DNA from 3 places in the Methylobacterium sp. PvP105 genome. Region 3 is predicted to be linked to each of the others. Evidence: predicted binding sites of a transcription regulator. Region 3 holds the regulator's gene; each other region holds the start of a gene.
What was found. Region 3 encodes LexA, which represses DNA repair genes until DNA is damaged. Its sites were predicted from a motif close to TGTTCNNNNTGTGTTCNG; they were not measured.

Region 1 (5,065 bases), 440 kb from region 3:
AGCATTACGGGCGGATCGACGCCGCGAATCTCCGGCGCGCCCACGGCCTGATCGAGAGCGGGCGCGCCAGGGGCAAGATCGTGCTCGAAGGCTTCTCGGAGTGAGGACGCGATGACGGAGGCGGCGGGGACCGGGATCTTCGACGTGGCGGCACTGGCGGCGGCGCTGCCCGACAGCGCCGGGACCCTCCTGGTCGACACCTACCTGACCGACCGGGAGGCCGCGAGCGCCCGGGTGTTCCGGGTCTACCGGCCGACGCCGCCGCACTACCACGCCACCTGCGACGAGTACCTCTACTGCCTCTCGGGCCGGGGCACCTTCTGGATGCGCGATCCCGCCGCGGTGACCGCGTTCGGCCCCGGCCAGCTCCTGTTCTTCGAGAAGGGCACGGTCCACGCGATGCCGGCGCTCGAGCCCGGGGACCCGGTGGTGTTCCTGTCGATCGACACGCCCCGCCGGGCGCCGACCGACATCATCTTCGTGAACCCGGAGGACGGGACGCCGGCCAGCTTCATGGCGCGCAACGCGGAGGGTTGAGGTCAGACCCGCAGGGAGCGCCCGGCCGCCGCCACGCCGACGAGCAGGATCGCCACGATCAGGAGCGCCGCGGGAAGGCCGAGCGCCTGCGCGGCGAAGCCGATCAGGGCCGGGCCCGCCAGCACCCCGGCATAGCCCAGCGTCGTCACCGCCGGCACCGCCACGCGCGCGGCCATCGCCCTCTGGCGGCCGGCCGCCGTGAACAGGACCGGGACGATGTTGGCGCAGCCCGCCCCGACCAGCGCGTAGCCGGCGAGTGCCGCCTCCCAGGCCGGGACGAGGACCGAGAGCGCGAGGCCGACGGCCGCCAGCAGGCCGCCGAGGACGACCACGCTCCGGCGCCCGAGCCGGGCCACGACCCGGTCGCCCGCGAGCCGGCCGACCGTCATCGTCACCGAGAAGGCCGCGTAGCCGAGCGCCGCCCAGGCCGGATCGAGCCCCCGCTGCTGGATCAGGAAGACCGCGCTCCAGTCGAGGGCCGAGCCCTCGGTGAGGAACACCACGAAGCAGAGCAGGCCCAGGACCAGCACCGGGCCGCGGGGCAGCGCGAAGGCGGGGCCGCCGCGCGCCCCTCCCCTGTCCGGCGGCAGGATGCCGGGCCAGGCGGCGGCGAACAGGGCCGCGATGCCGGCGGTCAGGAGCAGCACGCTCCAGCCCGCGCCGAGGCCCGCCGCCAGCAGGCCGCTGGCGATCAGCGCCCCCAGGATGCAGCCGAGGCTGTAGAGGCCGTGGAAGCCCGACATCATCGGGTGCCCGCTCCGGCGCTCCACCGCGACCGCCTGCAGGTTCATGACGCAGTCCACCGCCCCCATCCCGGCCCCGAACAGCAGCAGCCCCAGGGTGAGCGTCACGAGCCCCGAGGCCGCGGCCAGCACCGGGAGGGCGAGGCCGAGGGCCAGCGTGCCGGCGAGCAGGACCGGCCGGAAGCCGAGCCGCGCGGCCGCCACCCCGGCGCTCGGCATCGCCAGGATCGAGCCGATGCCGAAGGTGAGGAGCAGCAGGCCGAGCCCCGCCGCGTCGAGGCCGGCGCGGTCCTTCACCAGCGGCACCAGCGGCGCCCAGGTGGCGTTGGCGATGCCGACGATCAGGAACAGCAGCCGCGTGGACAGCCTCTGCCGGGCCGCGGCCCGGTCGTCGGCCCCCGGGATGGCGACCGGATCGGTCAGGTCGAGTGCTGGCATCGATGCCTGTCGGGACTTGGATCTGTGGGCGGGATTGGGCGATGTGGATCTCAACTCCCGCGGTGCAACACCGAAGGTGGGCCAAGGTTTGGCGAATCGAGATCCGGCGAACCCGGGGCCGCCGGACTCCGATCGCGGCCGTTGGCTGCACGTCGTCGCCCGCGCAAGCGAAGGGGCCCGGCGCGCGGCTCGTCAGCGTGGCGCCATCCGGATTGCTTCGCTGCGCGCAAAGACGGCTGCGCGTTCACCGAGCGGTTGCCGACGTACGCGTTTCGTTCTAGCAAGGGCGGCGCATGACGGGCCTGCGTCCCGCCGGCCACATCTTGCCGTGAGCCCCCGCGGGCTCGACATGAGGCCGGTGCGGCGGCTGGCCCGCGCGCGAATCCGACTCTGACCGCGTCGACGCCTCGAAAGACCGCCGCTCTCATGGCCAAAGCCCAAGCTGGAAGTCGTGTCGCAAGCCGCGCCGGCGCCGCCAAAGCCGCTCCCAAGGCGCCCCTCAAGGCAGCCTCGACGAAGGCAGGCTCAACGAAGGCGGCCCTGCCGAGACAGGCCCGCGCGAAGGGCGAAGCGCCCGCGGCCCGGACCGAGGCCGCCATCGACGCCAGGCTGGAGGCCCTGTTCGACGCCGCGCCGGCCCCCGTCGAGGACCGGCGGGTCATCGCGATCCGCGGCGCCCGGGAGCACAATCTCAAGAACGTCGACCTGACCATCCCCCGGGACAAGCTCGTGGTGTTCACCGGGCTGTCGGGCTCGGGCAAGTCGTCGCTCGCCTTCGACACGATCTACGCCGAGGGGCAGCGCCGCTACGTCGAGTCGCTCTCGGCCTACGCTCGCCAGTTCCTGGAGATGATGTCGAAGCCCGACGTCGACCAGATCGACGGGCTGTCGCCGGCCATCTCCATCGAGCAGAAGACCACCTCCAAGAATCCCCGCTCCACCGTGGGGACGGTCACCGAGATCTACGACTACATGCGCCTGCTCTGGGCGCGGGTCGGCATCCCCTACTCGCCGGCCACCGGCCTGCCGATCGAGAGCCAGACCGTCCAGCAGATGGTCGACCGCGTGCTGGAACTGCCGGAGAAGACCCGGCTCTACCTGCTCGCGCCGGTGGTCCGCGGGCGGAAAGGCGAGTACCGCAAGGAAATCGCCGAGTACCAGAAGAAGGGCTTCCAGCGTCTGCGCGTGAACGGCGAGTACTACGCCATCGACGACGTGCCCAAGCTCGACAAGAAGTTCAAGCACGACATCGACGTGGTGGTCGACCGGATCGTGGTCCGCGCCGATATCGGCTCGCGCCTCGCCGAATCCTTCGAGACGGCGCTGGAGCTCGCCGACGGCGTCGCCGAGATCGTGTTCGCCGACGCCCCCGAGGGCGAGGCGCCCCGGACCATCACCTTCTCGTCGCGGTTCGCCTGCCCGGTCTCGGGCTTCACCATCGCGGAGATCGAGCCGCGTCTGTTCTCGTTCAACAACCCGTTCGGCGCCTGCCCGACCTGCAGCGGCATCGGCCACGAGATGCGGATCGATCCCGAACTGGTGATCTCCGACCCGGCCCTGAGCCTGAAGCGCGGCGCGGTCGGCCCCTGGGCGAAGTCGACCTCGCCCTATTACGGTCAGACCCTGGAGGCGCTGGCCGAGCATTTCGGCTTCAAGACGGGCGTCCCCTGGCAGAGCCTGTCGGAGACCGCCCGCGCCATCGTGCTCTACGGCTCGGGCAAGCAGTCGATCCGCTTCGCCTACGACGACGGGTTGCGCAAGTACACGGTCAACAAGCCGTTCGAGGGCGTGATCCCGAACCTGGAGCGCCGCTATAAGGAGAGCGACTCGGACGCCGTCCGGGAGGAGATCGGGCGCTTCATGAGCGAGACGCCCTGCGCCGCCTGCGGCGGCAAGCGGCTGAAGCCCGAGGCGCTCGCCGTGAAGGTCGCCATGGCGGACATCGCCGACGTCACGGCCCTCTCGGTGAGCGAGGCGCACCGCTGGTTCTCGGAGCTGCCGGAGAAGCTGACCGCCAAGCAGAACGAGATCGCGGTCCGGATCCTGAAAGAGATCCGCGACCGGCTGACCTTCCTGGTGGATGTCGGCCTGGAATACCTGACGCTCGCCCGCGGCTCCGGCTCGCTCTCGGGCGGCGAGAGCCAGCGCATCCGGCTCGCCTCGCAGATCGGCTCGGGGCTGACCGGCGTGCTCTACGTGCTGGACGAGCCCTCGATCGGCCTGCACCAGCGCGACAACGAGCGGCTGCTCGGCACGCTCAAGCGCCTGCGCGACCTCGGCAACTCGGTGATCGTGGTCGAGCACGACGAGGACGCGATCCTGCAGGCCGATTACGTGGTCGATGTCGGGCCGGGCGCCGGCATCCACGGCGGCGAGATCATCGCGCAGGGGACGCCCGCCGAGGTGCTGGCGAATCCCGCCTCGCTCACCGCCAAGTATCTCACCGGCGCGATGTCCGTGCGCACCCCGACCGCGCGCCGCAAGGGCCGGAAGGGCAAGCTCGGGCTGTTCGGCGCCCGGGGCAACAATCTGAAGGACGTGGATGTCGAGATCCCGCTCGGCACCTTCACCTGCATCACCGGCGTGTCCGGGGGCGGCAAGTCGACCCTGGTGATCGACACGCTCTATAAGGCGGTGGCGAAGAAGCTGAACGGCGCCCTGGAGCACCCGGCGCCCTACGGGCGGCTGGAGGGGCTGGAGCACCTCGACAAGGTCATCGACATCGACCAGTCGCCGATCGGGCGCACCCCGCGCTCGAACCCCGCCACCTATATCGGCGCCTTCACGCCGATCCGCGACTGGTTCGCGGGCCTGCCCGAGGCCAAGGCCCGCGGCTACCAGCCCGGGCGGTTCTCGTTCAACGTCAAGGGCGGGCGCTGCGAGGCCTGCTCGGGCGACGGCGTCATCAAGATCGAGATGCACTTCCTGCCGGACGTCTACGTCACCTGCGACGTCTGCAAGGGCAAGCGCTACGACCGCGAGACCCTGGAGGTGAAGTACAGGGGCAAGTCGATCGCCGACGTGCTCGATTCCACCGTCGAGGAGGCGGCCGAGCTGTTCAAGGCGGTGCCGGCGATCCGCGACAAGCTCGAGACCCTGAAGCGGGTCGGCCTGCACTACGTCCATGTCGGCCAGCAGGCCACCACCCTGTCGGGGGGCGAGGCGCAGCGGGTGAAGCTCTCCAAGGAGCTGTCGAAGCGCGCCACCGGCCGCACCCTCTACATCCTCGACGAGCCGACCACCGGCCTGCACTTCCACGACGTCGCCAAGCTCATGGAGGTCCTCCACGAGCTGGTCGACCAGGGCAACACGGTGGTGGTGATCGAGCACAACCTCGAAGTGATCAA
Region 2 (5,065 bases), 2.1 Mb from region 3:
GGCCTCCTGCACCGGCGCGGCGGCCGGCGCGCGCCGCGGTGTGGCGGCGGCGAGCATCTGGAGCGACGGCCGGCGCGGCGGCAGCGGCACCTCGACGGCCTCGACCGCGGCCTCGGTGGTCGGCGCCGGAGCGGCCGCGGGGGTCATCGCAGCGGGGGTGGCCTCGGGCTGCGGAGAGAGCCGGAGCTCCGCGATCTGCGCCGGCGCGGCCGCCGCGACGGCGCTGCCCAGGGCCGCGGGGCGGCGCGGCGGTAGCGGCACCTCCACGGCGGGCGCCGCGGCGGCCTGCGCGGTGCCCGGGGCCGGGCCCGGAGCCGCGGCGGCCGGGTCGATGGACAGGCTGGCGAGCTCGATCGCCGCGCCGGCCAGGGCGGCGGGCCGGCGCGGCGGCAGCGGTACCTCGACGGTCTCGGTCGGAACCTCCGCCACCGCGGCGGCGGTGGGTGCGTAGGCCAGGGCGGCGGCAGCGGGGTTGTTCCGGGTGTCGGCGACGCCGCCGCCGAACAGGCTCGCCAGGGCGCTGGCCGACGCTGCCACCGGCGCGACCACCGAGGCGACTTCGGTGGAGATGCCCTGGCGCTTGGCGGCGTAGTAGTAGCCGCGGTTGTAGTACTGGTAGGCTTGGCTGACGTTGCCCTTGGCCGTGCGGTAGGCGCCCGCCAGATAGGCCACGCCGTAGCGCAGGTTGGTCTCCGGATCGTACAGGCCGGCGGCGTCGCCGGTGTAGCCCAGGCTGCGCGCGGTCGCGTGCTTGATCTGCATGAGGCCGAGGGCGCTGCCGCCCTTGGCCCGCGGGTTGTAGTTGCTCTCGCGCTTCACCACGGCGTGCACGAAGCTCGCCGGAACGCCGTTCGCCTTGGCCTGCTGCTCGATCAGCGCGTCGATATTGTCGCGCGCGCCCTGCCCGAAGGCGGCGGCGGGCGCGACCGCGAGGACGGCGGCCAGGATGAGGCGATGCATTCCGAGACCCGGTGCTGCTTGTTCTGTGGTCAAGCTAGGTCACGGGGAAATGAGGCCGGAAAGCGGCCCCGGTTCGGCAGCCTGTGGGCGACCGGGGCGACGGGCCCGCTTGTGATCCGCGCGCCACAGGGCGGCGCGCGGACGCGGTCGGCCGGTCAGGGGAGGATGAGGCGCTCGACCGCGCGGGCGAACCCGTCGGCGTCGTTGCTGTCCGTGACCGCGCTCGCGGCCGCCTGGACGCTCGCCTCGGCATTGCCCATCGCCACCGCGTAGCCGCTCTGCGCGAACATCGGGCGGTCGTTCCCGGCATCGCCGAAGGTGGCGATCCGCTCGCGCGGGATGGCGAGGTGCGCGCTCATCCAGGCGACGAAGCGACCCTTGTCGAGATCGGGCGGAGTCACGTCGAGATAGTAGGCCTGCGAGCGGTGGACGGTGGCCCGGCCTGCCAGTGCCGCGGCGATGCGCGTCTCGCAGGCCGCGAGGTGGGCGTGGTCGCGGCTGACGCCGACGATCTTGGCGGCCGATCCCGTGAGCGTGCCGAGATCCGCCACGACCCGGGGCTCCGCGCCGATCGTGCGGCGCTCCAGGTCGGTGTAGGGACCGTCCGGGTCGCGCAGGCACCACGCGCCGTCGGCGAAGACCCACACATCCAGCCCCTCGGCCAGGAGCCGGTCGAGGGCCGACCGGGCCGCCGCCTCGGGAATGGTCCGCTCCTCGATGATCGACAGGTCTGGCCGGACGACGCTCGCGCCGTTGAAGGCCCCCATCGGCAGGTCGAGGCCGAGTTCCGCCACGAGGCTCCGCAGGCCGATCGGGGGCCGCGCCGAGGCGATGCTGAAGCCGATCCCGGCCGCGCGCAGGCGGCGCACGGCCGCCACCGTCGCCGCGGTCAGGCGCTTGTCGCCGGTCACCAGGGTGCCGTCGACGTCGGAGATCACCAGCGCGATCCCCGCGGCCTTGCCGGCTTCTGCTGTCATCGCGTCACTCCCTGCCCGGATCCCGGCGCGCCGCGGCGGCGAGTTCCGCCACGACCCGGTCGGCAATCGCCTCGGGCGGCTCGAGGATCCCGATGGTGATCGGGTGCTCGTCGGCCCCCGGGACCTCGAGGGTCGCGAACTGGCTGTCGAGGAGGACCGGCGACATGAAATGGCCCTGGCGCTCCGCGAGGCGCCGGGCGATCAGGGCCTTGTCGCCGTCGAGGTAGACGAGGCGAACGCGCCGGCTGCCCCGGGTCAGGACGTCCCGGTACGCGCGCCTGAGGGCCGAGCAGACGACCACGCCGGACTCGCCGGCGTCGAGGCGCTGCTGGATCCAGGTCGCGATCCGGGCGAGCCAGGGCGCGCGGTCCGCGTCGTCGAGGGCGTGGCCCGCGCGCATCTTCGCCACATGCTCCGGTGTGTGGAAGCTGTCGCCGTCCACGAAGATCCAGCCGAGCTTCTCGGCGATCAGCGCCGCCACGGTACTCTTCCCGGACCCCGAGACACCCATGACCACGAGCACTTGAGCGGCCGTCCGGGCATCGGGCGTCGGCTGTGATTGGGACGTCATCCGGATCACCGTGCCTCCGAGGTGCGCCGGGGGCGCCGCGCGTCGCAATCATGCGGAGCGGGCGCGAGGAAGGGAAGATCGCCGCGCCCGACGGCGCCGCCGCGGCCGCAGGAACCGGGGCGCGGCCGGCCGCGTTGATGCCCCAGAACGCGAACAATCAGGGAACATCAGTCGCATGGCCACCACCACCGCGAAGGCGACCTCGAAGGCGGGCCGGGATTCCGGAGCGCGCCAGGACGCGCCGGAGAACCCCAAGACCGACCCGAAGGACGTGTCGAACCAGATCAAGGATCCGGACCAGTGGACGACCGGCGGCGAGCCGATGACCGGCGCGCAGGCCTCCTATCTGAAGACGCTGTCGGAGGAGGCGAAGGAGCCGAAGGCGTTCGACCCCGACCTCGACAAGGCCGAGGCCTCGAAGCGGATCGACGACCTGCGCCATAAGGCCGGCCACGCCTGAGCCGTCACGGGCGCGCCCTCGCGGGCGCCCCGTCACCGTGCCGGGCGGTGCCTATCCCGCCCGGACTCGGCCCGATCCCCTGTTTCGAACACTTCGTTAAGCCGGCGGCAATCGGGCTCGGGTACCAGCGTTCGGAGCGCGTGATGTCACGCGGACAGTGGGACTGGAAGGCGCGTTCGACCATGGAAGAGCCGGGCGGCGACGGAGCGGGGCTGCGCGCTGTGCGATCCTGGGCGGCGTCCGCCCCGTCGGGTCGGATCCGGGCCGCGGCCGCACGGTTCGCCCGCGACCTCCGCGGATCCACCGCGACGGAGTACGCCCTGCTCGGTGGCCTGATCTTCATCGTCGCGGTGGGCAGCATCCGCTACTACGTATCCCGCGTCAGCGCCGTCTACGGCGACATCACCGCGGCGGTGACCCAGGGGCAGTGACGGGCAGCGAGCGGATCGCGCCCGGTCCGGCCGGCCCTGGGCGTCGATCGGCAGATCCGTTACCGCCGACAGCGTCCGGATTTGTGTCCCGATATTTCGGCCGCGGGCGATACGCCCGGCATTTGTCGTTCCAGTGCCCCGAAAAAGCTGTGCTTAACGAGGATGACTTAGCAGTCTCGGCCGTGGCGGGCGGAGTGTGGCTCACCCGCTACGGACACCTGGGCCGCTATGGGCTAGGCACGGGCTCGGCAATACCGATGGGCAACATCTGGATGCGCAAACTTCCCCTCGTCCTGCTCGCCGTCACGGCGATGTCGGGCTGCACGTACCTGCCCGCGGCGGGTCCGACGGCGAGCGCGATCCAGGCCGGGGCTGAGGTCGCCACGGCCGACGGGGGCCTGCTCGCCCGCTACGAGATCATCGACGTCACTCCCTCCGTGGTCGAGGCCCTGCGCGGCCGGCCGTTGGACAGCCTGCTCGCCTCCTTCGGCGACCACCGCCCCTCCTCCGAGCCGGTCATCGGCATCGGCGACATGGTCTCGGTCTCCATCTGGGAAGCCGGGTCCGGCGGCCTGTTCTCCGGGCCCCTCGTCGCCGACCGCTTCTCCGCAGGTTCCAAGTCCGCCCTCATCCCCGAGCAGCCCGTCGGGCGCGACGGCGCCATCTCGGTGCCCTACGCCGGCCGCATCAAGGTCGCCGGCCGCCGCACCCAGGACGTCCAGGCGCTCATCGAGAACGAGCTCGCCGGCAAGGCCATCCAGCCGCAGGTGCTGGTCTCGGTCACACGCCCGATCTCCCAGGCCGTCACCGTCACCGGCGAGGGCGCCGCCGGCGCCCGCCTGCCGCTCTCGGGCCACGGCGACCGCATCCTCGACGTCATCGCCGCCGCCGGCGGCAACCGCGCGCCGGTCAACGAGACCTTCGTGCGGCTCTCGCGCGGGCCGGTGACCGCGACCGTGCCGCTGACCACGGTGGTGTCGAACCCGCGTGAGAACATCTACCTGCGGCCCAACGACGTGCTGACCCTGGTGCGCGACCCGCAGACCTTCATCGCGGTGGGCGCGCTGGGCAACAGCACCGAGCTGCCGTTCCAGGCCGACGGGATCACGCTGGCGCAGGCGCTGGCCAAGGCGCGCGGCCTGTCGGACTTCGCCGCCGACCCGGCCGGCACCTTCATCTTCCGGTTCGAGCCGGCCAGCGTCGTGCGTCGTCTCAGCCCCGGCTCGAAGCTGCTCGGCACGCCTCTGGTGCCGGTGGTCTACCGGATCGACATGCGCGACCCCAACAGCCTGTTCGTGTCGCAGGCGTTCCGGATGCGCAACCGCGACCTGATCTACGTGTCGAACGCGCCCTTCACCGAGGTCCAGAAGGTCCTCACCGCCTTCAACGGCGTCACCGGACCGGTCGCCTCCGCGGCGACGGCCTACGCCTACGCCAAGTAGGCACTGGAATCAGGCACCGGGTCGCCCAGAGGACCGCCGCGGAAAAAAATCGCGTTTCGGCGCGTCCTCGCGTATGGGCACTGGGTGCGGGGCGGGATCGAGGCTACGGAGCCGCATCCGCCGTCGCGCCGACGTGTCGCGCAAGGATGCCCAGAAGAGCCCGATGAAGATCGGACGTTTCGTCCCCGCCCGCGGGCCGCTCCGGCCCGCGCTGATCGCCCTGA
Region 3 (5,065 bases):
CGCCGCCACGGCGCGGCTGCTGCCGCCCCCGGAGGCGGCCCGGCCCGGCGGCTACGACTTCGCCCGGGACGCCTACTTCCAGGGGATCGGCGCGGTGGGCTCGCTGGTCGGCGCGGTCACCGTCCGGGCGCCGTCCGAGCCGCCGCCGCTGGGCCTGCGGCTCGCCGCGGCGCTGGACGCGGCCCGCAACGGGCTCACGCGCCGGATCGCGGAGGCCGCCGGCGGCCAGGCGGGCGCGGTGGCGGCGGCCCTGGTGACCGGCAAGCGCGGCCTCATCGGACCGGCGACCAACGACGCGCTCCGCGCCGCGGGCATCTACCACGTGGTGTCGATCTCGGGCCTCCACATGGTGCTGGCCGCCGGCGTGGTGTTCTGGCTGGTGCGGGCGGTCCTCGCCGCGGTGCCGCTCTGCGCGCTCCTCTGGCCGATCAAGAAGATCGCGGCCGGCTTCGCCATGGTCGGCGTCACCGCCTACTGCGCCTTCTCGGGCTGGGACATCGCGGCCGAGCGCTCGCTGATCATGACCCTGATCATGCTGGGCGCGATCCTGGCGGACCGGCCGGCCCTGTCGATGCGCAACCTCGCCCTCGCGGCGCTGATCGCGCTCGCCCGGGAGCCGGAGGGCCTGCTCGGCCCGAGCTTCCAGATGTCCTTCGGCGCCGTGGCCGGGCTGATCGCCTGCGCCCGGCTGATCGACGGGCGGCTGTTCGTGCGCCCCGGGGCCGGGCGGATCGGCCGCCTCGTCGGCACCGGCCTCTCGGCGATCACCGGGACCCTGGCCACGACCCTTGTGGCGCAGGTCGCGACCGCGCCCTTCGCCACCTACCACTTCCAGACGGTTCAGCCCTTCGGCCTCGTCGGCAACGCCCTGACCCTGCCGCTCGTCTCCCTGGCGGTGATGCCCGCCGCGGTGATCGGCTGCCTCGCCTATCCCTTCGCCCTCGACCGGCCGGTCTGGTGGCTGATGGGGCAGGCGGTGGCCGGCATGCTGGCGATCTCGGACTGGATCGCCGGGTTCGAGCGGGCGAGCCTGGTGCTGCCGGCCTTCGGCGCCGCAGCGCTGACCCTGCTGACCGCGGGCCTGCTGCTGGCGACGCTGCCGGCCTCCCGCCTGCGCTGGCTCGCCGTGCCGCCGGTCCTGCTCGGCCTCGTCCTCGCGGCCCGGCCCGACCGCTACGACCTCTACGTCGACCGGCAGGGCGCGGGAGCGGCGGTGCGGGGTCCGGACGGGCGGCTCGCGGCCCTCGGAAGCCCCTCCGGCTTCGTCCTCGAGCAGTGGCTGAAGGCGGACGGTGACGGGCGGCGGCCCGCGGCGCTCATCGTCCGGTCGGGCAGCGGGCGCTGCGACCGGCTCGGCTGCACCGCCCGGCTGCCGGACGGGCGGGCGGTCGCCCTCGTCCGGGACAGGCGGGCCTTCCCGGAGGATTGCGCCCGCGCCGCGGTGCTGATCACCTTCCTCGCGGCGCCGCCGACCTGCACGGGCCCCCTGGTGATCGATCGGCAAGTCCTCGCCGCCCGCGGCGCCGTGGCCCTCCGGACCGACGGCGACGGCTTCGCCGCGCGCTTCGCCCGGGACGACGGGCGCGCCGTGCCCTGGCGGCCGGCCCCGGGACGCGATCCGGGACGCGATCCGGGACCGCCGCGGCCGGTCACCGCGGAGCCGGGCGACCGCGCCGCGGAGGACGGGGCCGCCGCGCCGGGCGGAGACCTCGCTCCCGGCGACGCGCCGGCCGAGCCGCTTCAGTAGCGGCGGACGAGGCTGACGAGGCGGCCCTGGATCCGGACCCGGTCGGGCCCGAGCACGCGGGTCTCGTAGGCCGGGTTGGCGGCCTCCAGGGCGATCGAGGAGCCGCGGCGGCGCAGGCGCTTGAGCGTCGCCTCCTCGTCGTCGATCAGCGCCACGATGATGTCGCCGGTATTGGCGGTGTCCTGCTTGCGGATGACCACGAGGTCGCCGTCCAGGATCCCGGCCTCGACCATCGAGTCGCCGCGCACCTCGAGGGCGTAGTGCTCGCCGCCGGCCACGAAGTCCGGCGACAGGGTGATGGCGTGGCTCTGGTTCTGGATCGCCGAGACGGGCGTACCGGCCGCGATCCGACCCATGACGGGGATCGAGATGGCCCGGCCGGACTCGTCGATCATCCGCGTGCTCGCCGGGGCCGGCGGCTGCTTGGACTTGCCGCCCTCGACCACGCTCGGCGTGAAGCGACGCGGCTCGGCGGGGGTCTGGGGCGCCGGCGCGGCCTGCGTCAGGCTCTCGGGGATGCGGATCACCTCGATGGCGCGCGCCCGATTCGGCAGGCGCCGGAGAAAGCCGCGCTCCTCCAGCGCCGTGATCAGCCGGTGGATACCGGATTTCGACTTGAGGTCGAGGGCATCCTTCATCTCGTCGAACGACGGCGGGACGCCGCATTCCTGCATCCGGCTCTGGATGAATCGCAGGAGGTCCAGCTGCTTGCGCGTGAGCATCGACGGGGGACTCGCGGCTTGGCGGACCGCCACGTGACGGTCTCCGAAACAAATCACGAACAGGTTAAACGTTCCGCAAGTGTTCCGCAAGAGCGGCACCGCCACGCTCGGCGCGCCGCGGCGCGCCCGCGGGACAAGGCGGAGAAACGCATTGACGGCGCAAGCGGAGCCGTTTCAATGCACCGCGGTGCCCCGCCGGGCAGGCGGCGGATCCGGGGCGCGGGCTGGGACCCTCTTGGAATGACGAGGATGCGACGACCCGCGGCTCTGCTGCCCCTCGGCCTCGCCGCCCTCGGCCTCGCCGGCTGCACCACCGGGTTCTCCTACATCTCGCGGAACTACGTGGCGCTCACCCCCCAGGTCGTGACGATCGGCTGCAAGGAGCCCTACGAGGTCTACGACAACCGGCAGCTGCGCCGGATGCTGATCGTCTCCAACGCCCTGCGCGAGTACACCGGCTGCAATCTGAGCGAGGTCCGGATCGATCCGGAGCCGGACGCCACCCGGGTGAAGCGCTTCCGCACCGCCGCCCGGGCCTATCTCGACGAGACCGTGCGCGAGGATTGCCGGATCACCGGCGAGACCGTGTTCGATCCGCTGAAGACCGAGTTCGCCTACGCGTGCGACGCGCCGATCGAGAAGCGCGGCACGGTGGTCCCCCGCCTGCCGGGCCGCAACCCCGGCCTCGGGGTGCGCTGACCGGCCGGCGGCGCGCCGTCAGGCGCCCGGCTTCGGGAAGGTCCGCTCCGCCGCGTCCCCGGCGGCGGCGAGCAGGGCGCGGGCGAAGGCCCGGGCCTCGGCCCGGTCGAGCACGATCGCGGCGGTCACCGGCGCGCCGCCGAGGTCGGCGAGGGCGAGTTCCAGGCGCACCCCGTCGGGCACGGCGCTCGCCTGCAGGCTCCAGCCGGAGCCCCGATCCGTGCTCTCCGCCATCTCACGCTCCTCCCGCCTGCCCCGGGAAAACGCCGCAGGCGCCCGCCGGAACCGCCCGTGCGCGGGACTGTTCCCGAGCCGTGCCCAGCGCTTCCCTGCCTCGCCTGTCCGCTTACCTCAAGGCCGCGGGCCCCGGACTCGTGGTGATGCTGGCCGATACCGATGTCGGAAGCCTCATCACGGCGGCCCAGAGCGGGGCGCGCTGGGGCTACGCGCTGCTGCTCCTGCAGATCCTGCTGGTGCCGATCCTGTACGTCGTCCAGGAGCTGACGGTGCGGCTCGGGACCGCCACCGGGCGCGGCCACGGCGCGCTGATCCGGGAGCGGTACGGGCCGGTCTGGGCCTGGATCTCGTACGGCGGCCTCGTGGTCGCCGGCCTCGGCGCCATCGTCACGGAATTCTCCGGCATCGCCGGCATCGGGGACCTGTTCGGGGTGCCGCGGCTCGTGAGCCTCGGCCTGCCGGCCTGCCTGCTCCTCGGGCTCGTCCTCACCGGGAGCTACCGGCGCGTGGAGGTCGTGGCGATCGTGGTCGGACTGTTCGAGCTGGTCTTCGTCGGGCTCGCCGCCGCGGCGCGGCCGAACGTGTCCGAGATCGTCGCCTCCTTCGGGCACATGCCGCTGGGCGACGGTCAGTTCCGGGTGCTGATCGCCGCCAATATCGGCGCGGTGATCATGCCGTGGATGATCTTCTATCAGCAGTCGGCGATCGTCGATAAGGGCCTGGGCTGGGAGCACGCGCGGCGCTCGCGGCTCGACACGCTCGTGGGCGCGGTGATCTCGCAATGCGTGATGGGCGCGATCCTCGTCGCCGCCGCCGCCACGATCGGCAAGGCCGGGCAGGGCAGCGCGAAGGGGCTGGAGACCGTCGGCGACCTCGCGGGCGCCTTCACGCCGGCCCTCGGGCCGTGGCTCGGACAGGTGGTGTTCGGGGTGGGCATCGTCGCGGCGGCCTTCGTGGCGCTCAACGTCGTGGCCCTGGCGCTGGCCTGGGGGTTCGGCGACGTGACCGGCCGGCCCCACTCCCTGGAGCAGTCCCCCCGGGAGGCGCCGGCCTTCTACGGCGCCTTCGCGCTCGCCGTCGCGGCGGGGGCGGGCGCCGTGCAGCTCGTGCCGAACCTCGTGGCGCTCAACATCGCCGTGGAGGTGATGAACGCCCTGCTCCTGCCCCTGGCGCTCGGCCTGCTGATCCTGCTCGCCACCCGGGCCTTGCCCGACGGACAGCGCGTGGCGGGGGCTTACAAGTGGGTGGTCTACATCATCTCCGGCGTGACGATCGCCTTCGCCATGGTGGGCGTGCTCGACGGGGTCGGTCTGCTCTGAGGCGATTGACGCAGGCTGCCCGATGATGTCTCCCCCGGGCTCCGATCAGGTGGAGTTCGAACATGCAAGAGATCTGGTTCCGCACGGGCGAGGCCACGGTGCTGGCGGCCGAGGGCCAGTACACCGACGCCATGCCGGAGGTGCTGATCGGCTCGGTGCGCGGTCCGGTGGGCCAGGCCTTCGCGTCGATGATGGGGCAGGTCCAGGGCCACACGCGGATGTTCGTGGTCCGCGACCTCAACCAGCTCGTGCGCCCTGCCACGATGATGACCACCAAGGTCACGATCCACACGGCCGAGTATGCCGAGCTCCTCGGCGGCGTGGTTCAGGCCGCCACCGGC

Region 1: the regulator LexA is predicted to act here: its motif matches at 1,981-1,998, upstream of uvrA (excinuclease ABC subunit UvrA).
Region 2: the regulator LexA is predicted to act here: its motif matches at 2,658-2,675, upstream of J3A75_RS25245 (DUF3072 domain-containing protein).

Annotation. Positions count from the first base shown of each region.
Region 1 covers NZ_JAGIPA010000001.1:2,596,879-2,601,943, forward strand. Annotated here, with positions in the region: gene J3A75_RS12425 (zinc-binding alcohol dehydrogenase family protein) at 1-104, shown strand, start outside; gene J3A75_RS12430 (cupin domain-containing protein) at 112-537, shown strand; gene J3A75_RS12435 (MFS transporter) at 540-1,718, opposite strand; gene uvrA (excinuclease ABC subunit UvrA) at 2,145-5,065, shown strand, end outside.
Region 2 covers NZ_JAGIPA010000001.1:5,177,209-5,182,273, reverse strand. Annotated here, with positions in the region: gene J3A75_RS25260 (lytic transglycosylase domain-containing protein) at 1-960, opposite strand, end outside; gene J3A75_RS25255 (Cof-type HAD-IIB family hydrolase) at 1,116-1,937, opposite strand; gene J3A75_RS25250 (gluconokinase) at 1,942-2,508, opposite strand; gene J3A75_RS25245 (DUF3072 domain-containing protein) at 2,684-2,968, shown strand; gene J3A75_RS25240 (Flp family type IVb pilin) at 3,112-3,399, shown strand; gene J3A75_RS25235 (polysaccharide biosynthesis/export family protein) at 3,672-4,841, shown strand; gene J3A75_RS25230 (branched-chain amino acid ABC transporter substrate-binding protein) at 5,005-5,065, shown strand, end outside.
Region 3 covers NZ_JAGIPA010000001.1:3,041,538-3,046,602, reverse strand. Annotated here, with positions in the region: gene J3A75_RS14435 (ComEC/Rec2 family competence protein) at 1-1,747, shown strand, start outside; gene lexA (transcriptional repressor LexA) at 1,741-2,469, opposite strand; gene J3A75_RS14425 (hypothetical protein) at 2,719-3,168, shown strand; gene J3A75_RS14420 (hypothetical protein) at 3,187-3,402, opposite strand; gene J3A75_RS14415 (NRAMP family divalent metal transporter) at 3,483-4,724, shown strand; gene fae (formaldehyde-activating enzyme) at 4,787-5,065, shown strand, end outside.